3 regions of the Bradyrhizobium sp. WSM471 genome follow, and region 2 is predicted to be linked to each of the others. Evidence: predicted binding sites of a transcription regulator. Region 2 holds the regulator's gene; each other region holds the start of a gene.
The links. Region 2 encodes PhoB, which activates phosphate uptake and scavenging genes when phosphate is short. Its sites were predicted from a motif close to TGTCATNNANCTGTCAT; they were not measured.
Positions count from the first base shown of each region.

Region 1: BRA471DRAFT_RS17275 (RNA degradosome polyphosphate kinase) is a predicted target of PhoB. The motif match lies at 1,330-1,346, and genes of this name have one in related genera.
Region 3: BRA471DRAFT_RS30115 (YdcH family protein) is a predicted target of PhoB. The motif match lies at 1,042-1,058, and genes of this name have one in related genera.

Region 1 covers NZ_CM001442.1:3,926,364-3,929,633, reverse strand. Annotated here, with positions in the region: gene BRA471DRAFT_RS17285 (CDP-alcohol phosphatidyltransferase family protein) at 1-520, shown strand, start outside; gene BRA471DRAFT_RS17280 (DnaA ATPase domain-containing protein) at 614-1,291, shown strand; gene BRA471DRAFT_RS17275 (RNA degradosome polyphosphate kinase) at 1,420-3,270, shown strand, end outside.
Region 2 covers NZ_CM001442.1:7,516,154-7,519,423, forward strand. Annotated here, with positions in the region: gene BRA471DRAFT_RS34410 (GcrA family cell cycle regulator) at 178-690, shown strand; gene phoB (phosphate regulon transcriptional regulator PhoB) at 895-1,602, opposite strand; gene phoU (phosphate signaling complex protein PhoU) at 1,617-2,333, opposite strand; gene pstB (phosphate ABC transporter ATP-binding protein PstB) at 2,344-3,168, opposite strand; gene pstA (phosphate ABC transporter permease PstA) at 3,165-3,270, opposite strand, start outside.
Region 3 covers NZ_CM001442.1:6,605,765-6,609,034, reverse strand. Annotated here, with positions in the region: gene BRA471DRAFT_RS30135 (hypothetical protein) at 1-249, opposite strand, end outside; gene BRA471DRAFT_RS30130 (hypothetical protein) at 273-491, opposite strand; gene BRA471DRAFT_RS30125 (YdcH family protein) at 609-815, opposite strand; gene BRA471DRAFT_RS30115 (YdcH family protein) at 1,143-1,322, shown strand; gene BRA471DRAFT_RS30110 (NAD(P)/FAD-dependent oxidoreductase) at 1,490-2,593, opposite strand; gene BRA471DRAFT_RS30105 (EAL domain-containing protein) at 2,796-3,270, shown strand, end outside.

The sequences.
Region 1 (3,270 bases), 3.6 Mb from region 2:
TTTGGGCCGCATCATGCTGGTCCCGATCATCGTCTGGGCCATCGTGTCGAGCCAAATGGAGGTGGCGTTCGCCGTCTTCCTGATCGCCGGTATCAGCGACGCGGTCGACGGCTTCCTTGCCAAGCGCTTCAACATGACGAGCGAGCTCGGCGCCTTGCTCGACCCGCTCGCCGACAAGGCGCTGCTGGTCTCGATCTACATGGCGCTGGGCATCTGGGGCGCGATTCCGCGCTGGATCGTCATCCTGGTGGTCTCGCGCGACATCATGATCGTCGCTGCCGTGATCATATCGTGGCTGTTCGATCGGCCTGTGGAGATGAAGCCCTCGAAGGTATCCAAGCTCAACACCGTGGCCCAGGTGGCGTTCGCGGCGCTGGTGCTGGCCGCCCTCGCCTTCGGCTTCAAACCCGGTCCGTATGATATAATCCTGATGGGCCTCGTCACGGTCTTCACGCTCTCCTCCGTGTCGCTCTATCTTGTCGAATGGTTGCGGCACATGAGCACGATCGAGGCCAAGTGAGTTGGGAAGAGGCCCCGTAAAAGGCCAACTCCCGCTCGATTAAGTCGCATCTCGTCAAACGAAGCCGGCACGCCGGCACGGAGCAAAGCAAGCGTGCCAGGCCGCGTTCATCCCCGACAATTGGCGTTTTCGCTTCCGCATGCGGAGAGCCTGAGCCGGGACAATTTCCTCGAAGGCCCCGTCAACGCCGCCGGTCTTGCCCTCATCGACGCCTGGCCGGAATGGCCGAACCGGATCATGTGGCTGGCCGGCCCGGAAGGAAGCGGCAAGAGCCATCTCGCCGCGATCTGGGCAGAGGCTTCAGGCGCCCGCTCGACCACGGCCAATGGGCTGACCGCCGAAGCCGTCCCGGCTGCGCTCGTCACCGGCGCGCTGGTGGTCGAGGATCCCAAGGCCGGGGAATTCGACGAGCGCGCCCTGTTCCATCTGATGAATCTGGCCCGCGAGGACGGCGCCTACGTCCTCTTCACCGGACGCGAGGCGCCCGCTTCTCTCGAGATCGAACTCGCCGACCTGCGCTCGCGGCTCCGCGCCGTCCCCGTTGTCTCGCTGCTGCCGCCTGACGACCAGCTCTTCCGCGGCCTGATCGTCAAGTTCTGCGCCGACCGCCAGCTCGCGGTGGACGAGAGCGTGGTCAGCTACCTCGCCACTCGCCTGGAGCGGTCCTCGGCCGCCGCACGACGGGCTGTGGACCTGCTGGACAGCGAGGCCCTGCGCCTCGGCCGCCCCGTCACCCGGGCCCTGGCGGCCGAGCTGCTCCGGGATGTCTGACTAAGGCGGCTTGACGCGGCCGGGCGGCGGAACATCAATGTCATCGAAACGTCATCGCTCTAACACATGCTCCCGCGGGTTTTGCGGCTAAGTCGCAAATTGGGGCGAACTGGATGGATCGACTTCTGATGGACTCTGCGCAAGCTGTTGAAGTTAAAGAGAAAGCCCCGGAAGCCGAAGGCCCGCCGGCGATCGCGTCGAACCCCGAGCGGTTCATCAATCGCGAGCTCTCCTGGCTGCACTTCAACCGCCGCGTCCTGGAGGAATCGGTCAATCCCAGCCACCCCATGCTGGAGCGGGTACGATTCCTGTCGATTTCAGCGAATAACCTCGACGAGTTCTTCATGGTCCGCGTCGCAGGCATCAAAGCCCAGGTGCGCGAGGGCATTGCCGAGCGCAGCCCCGACGGTCTGACACCATCCGAGCAGCTCGCGCTCATCAACCGGACCGTCTCGCAGCTTGCCTCCGACCAGCAGGCGATCTGGCGCGACCTGCGCGGCACGCTCGCCGACGAGGGCATTGTGCTGGTCGAGGGCAAGGAGGTCACCAAGGCGGAACGAACCTGGGTCGAGGACTACTTCCTCAGCAACGTGTTCCCGCTGCTGACGCCGCTCGCGATCGACCCGGCCCACCCCTTCCCGTTCATTCCGAGCCTCGGCTTCACCATCGCGCTCCAGCTCACGCGCGCCGCCGACGGCAAGCAGATGAACGCGCTGATCCGCATGCCCGGCAAGATCGACCGCTTCATCCGCCTGCCGGCTGACGGCAAGGTGGTCCGGCTGATCTCGCTGGAGCAGGCCACCGCGCTGTTCATCAACCGCCTGTTCCCCGGCTACAATCTGCATGGCCAGGGCGCCTTCCGTGTCATCCGCGACTCCGAACTCGAAATCGAGGAAGAGGCCGAGGATCTCGTCCGCTTGTTCGAGACCGCGCTGAAGCGCCGCCGCCGCGGCTCGGTGATCCGGCTCGAGATCGATGCCAAGATGCCGGAGCAGCTGCGCAGCTTCGTGCAGCACGCGCTATCGACCGCCGACGACGAGGTGTTCCTGGTCGATGGCGTGCTCGCCATGAACGAGCTCTCGCAGCTCACCCGCCTCGACCGGCCCGACCTTGAATTCACCCCTTACGTGCCCCGCCATCCCGAGCGCGTGCGCGAGCAAGGCGGCGACATCTTCGCTGCGATCCGGCAGAAGGATCTCGTCGTTCATCACCCCTACGAATCCTTCGACGTCGTGGTGCAGTTTCTCCAGCAGGCGACGCGCGACCCCGACGTCGTCGCCATCAAGCAGACGCTCTACCGCACCTCGAGCAACTCGCCGATCGTGCGCGCGCTCGTGGAAGCCGCCGAAGCCGGCAAATCCGTCACCGCGCTGATCGAGCTGAAGGCGCGCTTCGACGAAGAGGCCAACATTCGCTGGGCGCGCGACCTCGAGCGCGCCGGCGTGCAGGTCGTCTATGGCTTCCTTGAACTGAAGACCCACGCGAAATTGTCGATGGTGGTGCGCCGTGAAGGCGGCAGCCTCACGACCTACGTCCACACCGGCACCGGCAATTATCATCCGGTGACAGCGCGCATCTACACCGACCTCTCCTACTTCACCTCGGACCCGACCATCGGCCGCGACGCTGCCCGCGTGTTCAACTTCATCACCGGCTATGCCGCGCCGAGCGATCTGGAAAAGATGGCGGTCTCGCCGCTGACCTTGCGCAAGCGCATCATCGAGCACATCCAGGGCGAGACCGCGCATGCGCGGCACGGCCGGCCCGGTGCGGTCTGGATGAAGATGAACGCGCTGGTCGACCCCGACATCATCGACGCGCTCTACGAGGCCTCACAGGCCGGCGTGCAGGTCGAACTCGTGGTGCGCGGTATCTGCTGCCTGCGGCCCGGCATTCCCGGGCTGTCGGAGAACATTCGCGTCAAGTCGATCATCGGACGCTTCCTGGAGCACGGCCGAATCTACTGCTTCGGCATGGGT
Region 2 (3,270 bases):
TACGACATCTCGTGCAGTGGTTCTGATCTTTAAGTCCTTATGTACCGGCGTAAACGTTCGGGCGTTCAAGACGCGCCCGGCGAGCCTTAAGGGATTCTGGCGGCACGGGTTTTTGAAGGCTTAGGCATTCGCTGCGAGGCCCCAGGATGGCTGGCGCGCAGCGAGGGAAAGGGTGCAATGACGGTTTTGACCTGGTCCGATGATCGCGTCGAGCAGCTGAAAAAGCTCTGGGAGGCCGGACTTTCGGCCAGCCAGATCGCGGCGGAGCTCGGCAATGTGACCCGCAATGCCGTGATCGGCAAAGTGCACAGGCTCGGCCTTTCGGGCCGCGCCAAGAGCCCATCATCGGCAGCGCCGCGGCCGCGCAAGGCGCGCCCCGCGCAGCACATGATGCGGGTGAGCCGCCCGATCTCGCGCGGCAACACCGCGCTGGCGCAGGCGTTTGAGGTCGAGGCGGAGCCGGATCCGGTCACCTACGACAACGTGGTGCCAATGAGCCAGCGGCTGTCGCTGCTGGAATTGAACGAGGCGACCTGCCACTGGCCGGTCGGCGATCCCTCCAGCCCGGACTTCTTCTTCTGCGGTGGAAGGGCGCTGTCCGGCCTGCCCTATTGCGCCCAGCACTCGCGCGTCGCGTACCAGCCGGCGTCGGATCGGCGCCGCGCACCGGTGAAGCCGGGTCCGCGCTAATCACGGCAAGTCGTCGCGCGAAGACAGTTCAATTGGAGTGTCGTCCTGGCGAAAGCCAGGACCATACTCCGAGCACGCAGTTGTTGCGCGAAAGGGGTCACTCCGAGTCTTCGCCAAACCACTCCCTGTGGTTATGGGTCCCGGATCAGCGCTCGCTTCGCTCGCTTGTCCGGGATGACGGCTGAGAACCTCAAGCCTGCAACCCTACACCTGCTCCGCCTTCGCGAAGCGATCATCCAGCGCGTAGCCGGCGCCGCGGACGGTGCGGATCGGGTCCTGCTCGCGGCCGAGATTGAGCAGCTTGCGCAGGCGGCCGATATGCACGTCGACGGTCCGCTCGTCGATATAGATGTCGCGGCCCCAGACGCTGTCGAGCAGCTGCTCGCGCGAGAACACCCGCCCCGGGTGCTCCAGGAAGAACTCCAGCAGGCGATATTCGGTCGGACCGAGATCGATCGGCCGGCCCGAGCGCGCCACGCGGCGCTTGTCGCGGTCGAGCTCGATGTCGCCAAAAGCAAGGACGGTGGCGAGCCGCTCGGGGCTTGCGCGCCGCAGCAGGCCCTTCACGCGCGCCAGCAGCTCCGGCACCGAGAACGGCTTGACGATGTAATCGTCGGCGCCGGTCGCAAGACCCCGCACCCGCTCGCTCTCCTCGCCGCGCGCGGTGAGCATGATGATCGGGAGCTGCTTGGTCTCGGGACGGGTGCGAAGCCGCCGGCACAATTCGATGCCTGACAGGCCCGGCAGCATCCAGTCGAGCACGATCAGATCGGGAATGTGCTCCTTGAGACGGGTGTCGGCGTCGTCGCCGCGCATCACCGTCTCGACGTCATAGCCGTCGCCTTCGAGGTTGTAGCGGAGAAGCTCGGTCAGGGCTTCCTCGTCCTCAACCACCATAATGCGTGCGCCCATCGGGTCGTCGCTCCTTAAGTGTTCGGTACCGTGTTGGCGAAGGTCGTCATGTCGCCCTTCGGCCGCTTGTCGGTGATCGCCTGGCCCTCGATCATGTAGAACACGGTCTCGGCGATGTTGGTGGCGTGGTCGCCGATCCGCTCGATGTTCTTGGCGCAGAACATCAGGTGAATACAGAACGAGATGTTGCGCGGATCCTCCATCATGTAGGTGAGGAGCTCGCGGAACAGCGAGGTGCAGATGGCGTCGACTTCCTCGTCGCCCTTCCACACCGCCATCGCCGCCGGCAGATCATGCGCGGCATAGGCGTCCAGCACCGACTTGACCTGCTGCTGCACGAGGTCGGTCATGTGCTCGAGGCCGCGGAACAGCTTGAGCGGATGGAAGTCCGTCTCCAGCGCCGCGACGCGCTTGCCCATGTTCTTGGCGAGGTCGCCGATGCGCTCGAGATCGGTCGCGACGCGCATGGCGCCGACGATCTCGCGCAGATCGACCGCCATCGGCTGGCGGCGGGCGATGGTGAGCACCGCGCGCTCCTCGATGCGCTTCTGCAGCGCGTCGAGCTCGGTGTCGGTGGCGACGACGCGCTGCCCGAGCGGGACGTCGCGGCGGATCAGTGCGTCGACGGACTCGACGATCATGCGTTCGGCGATCCCGCCCATCTCCGCAACCAGGCGGGTGAGTTCCTGGAGGTCGGTGTCGAAAGCCTTTGCGGTATGTTCGGAAGCCATGTCGCGTCTCCTAGCCGAACCGGCCGGTGATGTAATCCTGCGTGCGCCGGTCGGTCGGCGACGTGAAGATCTTGCTGGTATCGTCGAACTCGATCAGCTCGCCGAGATACATGAAGGCGGTCTTGTCGGAGACGCGCGCCGCCTGCTGCATGTTATGGGTGACGATCGCGATCGTGTAGTCCTCGGACAGCTCCTGGATCAGCTCCTCGACCTTGGCGGTCGAGATCGGGTCGAGCGCCGAACAGGGTTCGTCGAACAGGATCACCTCGGGCCGCACCGCGACGGTGCGGGCGATGCAGAGGCGCTGCTGCTGGCCGCCGGAGAGCGACAGACCGGAGGCGTTGAGCTTGTCCTTGACCTCGTTCCACAGTGCGCCGCCGCGCAGCGCCTTCTCGACGCGGCCGTCCATCTCGGACTTCGATATCTTCTCATAGAGACGGATGCCGAACGCGATGTTCTCGTAGATCGTCATCGGGAACGGCGTCGGCTTCTGGAACACCATGCCGACGCGGGCGCGCAGCAGATTGAGGTCCAGCTTGCCGTCGAGGATATTGGTCTGGTCGAGCATGAGCTGACCGGTGGCGCGCTGGCCTGGATAAAGGTCGTACATCCGGTTGAAGATGCGCAGCAGGGTCGACTTGCCGCAGCCCGACGGACCGATGAACGCCGTGACGCGATTGGCGCCGAGCGTCAGGTTGATGTTCTTCAGCGCGTGGTGCTCGCCGTAATAGAAGTTCAGGTTGCGCACCGTCACCTTCGGAGGCGCCTCCGGCAGCGCCGCCGTCTGCGGCAGACCCCCGGCCGCGCTCATCGACGATAATGAAAGATCACTCATTTTGCGGTCCTCTCGGCGCCAAGGATGCGCGCGCCAATATTCAGGGCAAGAACGGTCAGGGTGATGAGCAGCGCACCGCTCCAGGCCAGCTGCTTCCAGTAG
Region 3 (3,270 bases), 910 kb from region 2:
AAGCGTGCCGAGGTCTTTCGGTACGTCGCCGAAGCTGCGGAGCAGTTTGGCGTCACCGAATTCGCCGGTCATGGGATCGCCGCTGCGGCTGAACGCGACGGCGCCGGTGTGGCCGGCGCCGTGCGACATGATCTCGGCGCGCCGTAGCGCGGCCGCCGCGCTCTGGCATTCCTCGGCCGCACCTGCGACCGGCGATCCGTCCTCGTCGGTCAGGAAGGGTAATGCAACGTAATAGGTGACATCGGACATGGTCGGCTCCGATAGCTGACAGCTCAGGCGGCGCTGCTCTTGCTCCGCATCTTGCTGCGCGAGGTCTCCGGAATGCACCCGGCGGAAACCGCCGCCTGCAATTCCTCCAGCTCGGCCTCCAGATATTCATTGGCCATGATCAGCGCCTTGATGGTGCTGCGCAGATTGCCGTCGCACATCGCGATCGCCTGATCGCAGGCTTGTTCATAATGGCTGTTGTCGAGAAGGGCGGTTGCCGACATCTGCGTGTTCCTTGGACGGTTTCCCCGGGGGCTTGGGTGCTCAAATGTTCTTATTTTGTTCCTTTCGAGTCAAGCGGATTTACGTGCCGGGGGGGCCGCCAAGTTTCTACCTGTGGATCAGGCGATGATGTCGGGCGTGATCTGGTCTTCGATGAACGCGATACGGTCACGCAACAACAGCTTGCGTTTCTTCAACCGCTGCAACCGCAACAGGTCGGGGGCGGGCGATTGATGCAGTGCATCGATCGCCACATCGAGATCTCGGTGTTCCTGGTGCAACCGGGCGAGCTCGGATTCGAGTTCGCGCGCATCTTCATTGGTCATGTCTGCGGTGGCCGAAAAACCGATAGGCGTGAGATTAAGGCTGTGGATGCCCTGTGGAAACTATCGTCCTTGCGCGCCGTGATCGCAAGCGATCTCCGGCTGTCCCGCGTCGATCTCCCGCGAGATATTTCTGCGGTCGCTCCGGCGTTGCGCAAGCGCATTGATATCACGGATTTTTCCCGCGTGGTTCCCTTACTCACGCTTCGTTACATATGTATTTTCAAAAATGACACTGCGACGACGGATACCCATCGACAGAACGAATCGGTGATGTACACTTCGTCGTCCGGTCGAATCCAAGGTTCACCCCTACCGAGGAGGTTTCGAATGACAATTCAGGCACATCTGGTTGAATTGGAACGGAAGCATAAAACTCTCGAAAACGAATTGCACGAAGCTCTCGTGCACCTTTCAACAGACGACCTGCAAATTGTTGAGTTGAAGCGCCGGAAGTTGATGGTCAAGGACCAGATCGAGCGTCTCAGGCACGGCGACACGCTCCACTAGTAACCCCTGCAACAGCGTAGAGTTGAACGTACCCTTTCTAGCAGGGATGGGAGCCTTTGCGCTCATCCCTGCTGCGAGGCGCGCACGTGCAAGGATTCGCGCGGCTCCGGCGCCTTGTTTGGCCGCGGTTCTTTGCACGTGACCAGACTTCAGTTCGCTTTTGAGCGCTAGGTGTTTGCGAGTTCGGCGACGTGATCCGCGATCGCGAGCGATGACGTCAATCCGGGTGACTCGATGCCGAACAGATTGATCAGGCCGTCGACGCCGTGATCGCGCGGGCCCTGCATCAAGAAATCCTGCGTAGCCACCGCCGGCGGCACGATCTTCGGGCGGATACCCGAATAGCTCGGCATGAGCGCGCCGTCAGGCAGCGTCGGCCAGTATTTGCGTATCGCCGGGTAGAAGCGCTCGGCGCGTGACGGGTCGACCTCATAGTCGATCGTCTCGATCCACTCGACGTCGGGGCCGAAACGGGCCTGCCCTGCCATGTCCAGCGTCAGATGCACTCCTAGGCCACCGGGCTCTGGCACCGGATAGATCAGGCGCGAGAACGGTGCTCTGGCATTGCAGCTGAAGTAGTTTCCCTTGGCGAGGTAGGCCGTCGGGATCCGATCCAGCGGCATGCCCTCGATGCTGCGCGCCACCGTGGTCGCCGAGAGCCCGGCGGCGTTGACGAGGAGGCTGCATTGCAGGGTCATCGGCGCTTCGCCGCCCGCCTCGATCTCGATGACGCCGGCAGTCGCCTTGGCACGGATCAGCGGGGTGTGGAACGCGAACGCCGCGCCCGCATCCTCGGCTTCGCCGCGCAGCGAGAGCATATAGGCGTGACTGTCGATGATGCCGGTCGACGGCGACAGCAGCGCGGCGTCGCAGGCGAGCGCCGGCTCCAGCGCACATGCCGCATCGCCCGTGAGCAACTGCATGTCGAGCACGCCGTTGGCCTCGGCATGCGCCTTGATCGATTGCAGCTTCTCGGTCTCTTTCGGATTGGTCGCGACGATCAGCTTGCCGCAATTCCTGTGCGGGATGCCGCGCTCGGAACAGTAACGGTAGAGCGCGTGCTTGCCGTCGACGCACATGCGCGCCATCCAGCTTCCGGCGCGATAGTAGATGCCGGCATGGATCACCTCGCTGTTGCGCGAGGAGGTGATGGTGCCGATGGCCTCGGCTTCCTCGAGCACGATCACCTCGCGCCCGGCTTGCGCCAGCTTTCGAGCCACCGCGAGCCCGATCACGCCAGCTCCGATGACGACGCAGTCGACCCTATCCATGGTTGTGCAGGACGTCCGCTCGAAGCGACGATGGCCTCACGCCTGGGGAGGGCGGCGCGGGGGCGTTTTCCGTTAAGGAAGAATTTATCATGTCAGGGCAATTGCCGTATTTGATGCCACATTTTTCCGTTGCGCGTACAGGCGTTTACCCGATCCAAACCCGCGAGACCAGACAATCCGACGTTGAAATCGCGGGTGGCTGATGGCTGAGAAGAACTGGCACGCGGGCAGCGCGCTTCCGATTGCGGTGCAGGCCGTCGTGTGCTTGGCCGCAGCGGTGGCGCCTGCGCGCGCCTTTGCCCTCTCCGACAGCTTCACTCCTCCGAGCTATCTCGGCGAGCTCAATCCCGACGTGATCTGGGAAGCCCTGATCGCGGGCGTCGTGATCTGCTCGTTCCTCGTCGCGATCGCGCTGTGGATCCATTCCTCGCTGCGCCGGACCAGGCGTCTGCAGCTGCGGCGCAATGCCTTTGTCTCCTCCGCCATGAACAATCTCAACCAGGGCGTGGTGATGACGGATGCACAGCGGCGCATCATCTTCTGCAACGATCGCTATCTCGATATCTACGGCTTGATGCGGTCGGACATCTGGGCGGGCATGACCGGCCACGACATCCTCGAGCTGCGGCGCCAGCGAGGGGTGCTCGGTGCTTCCGACGATGAGTTCTACGAGAAGG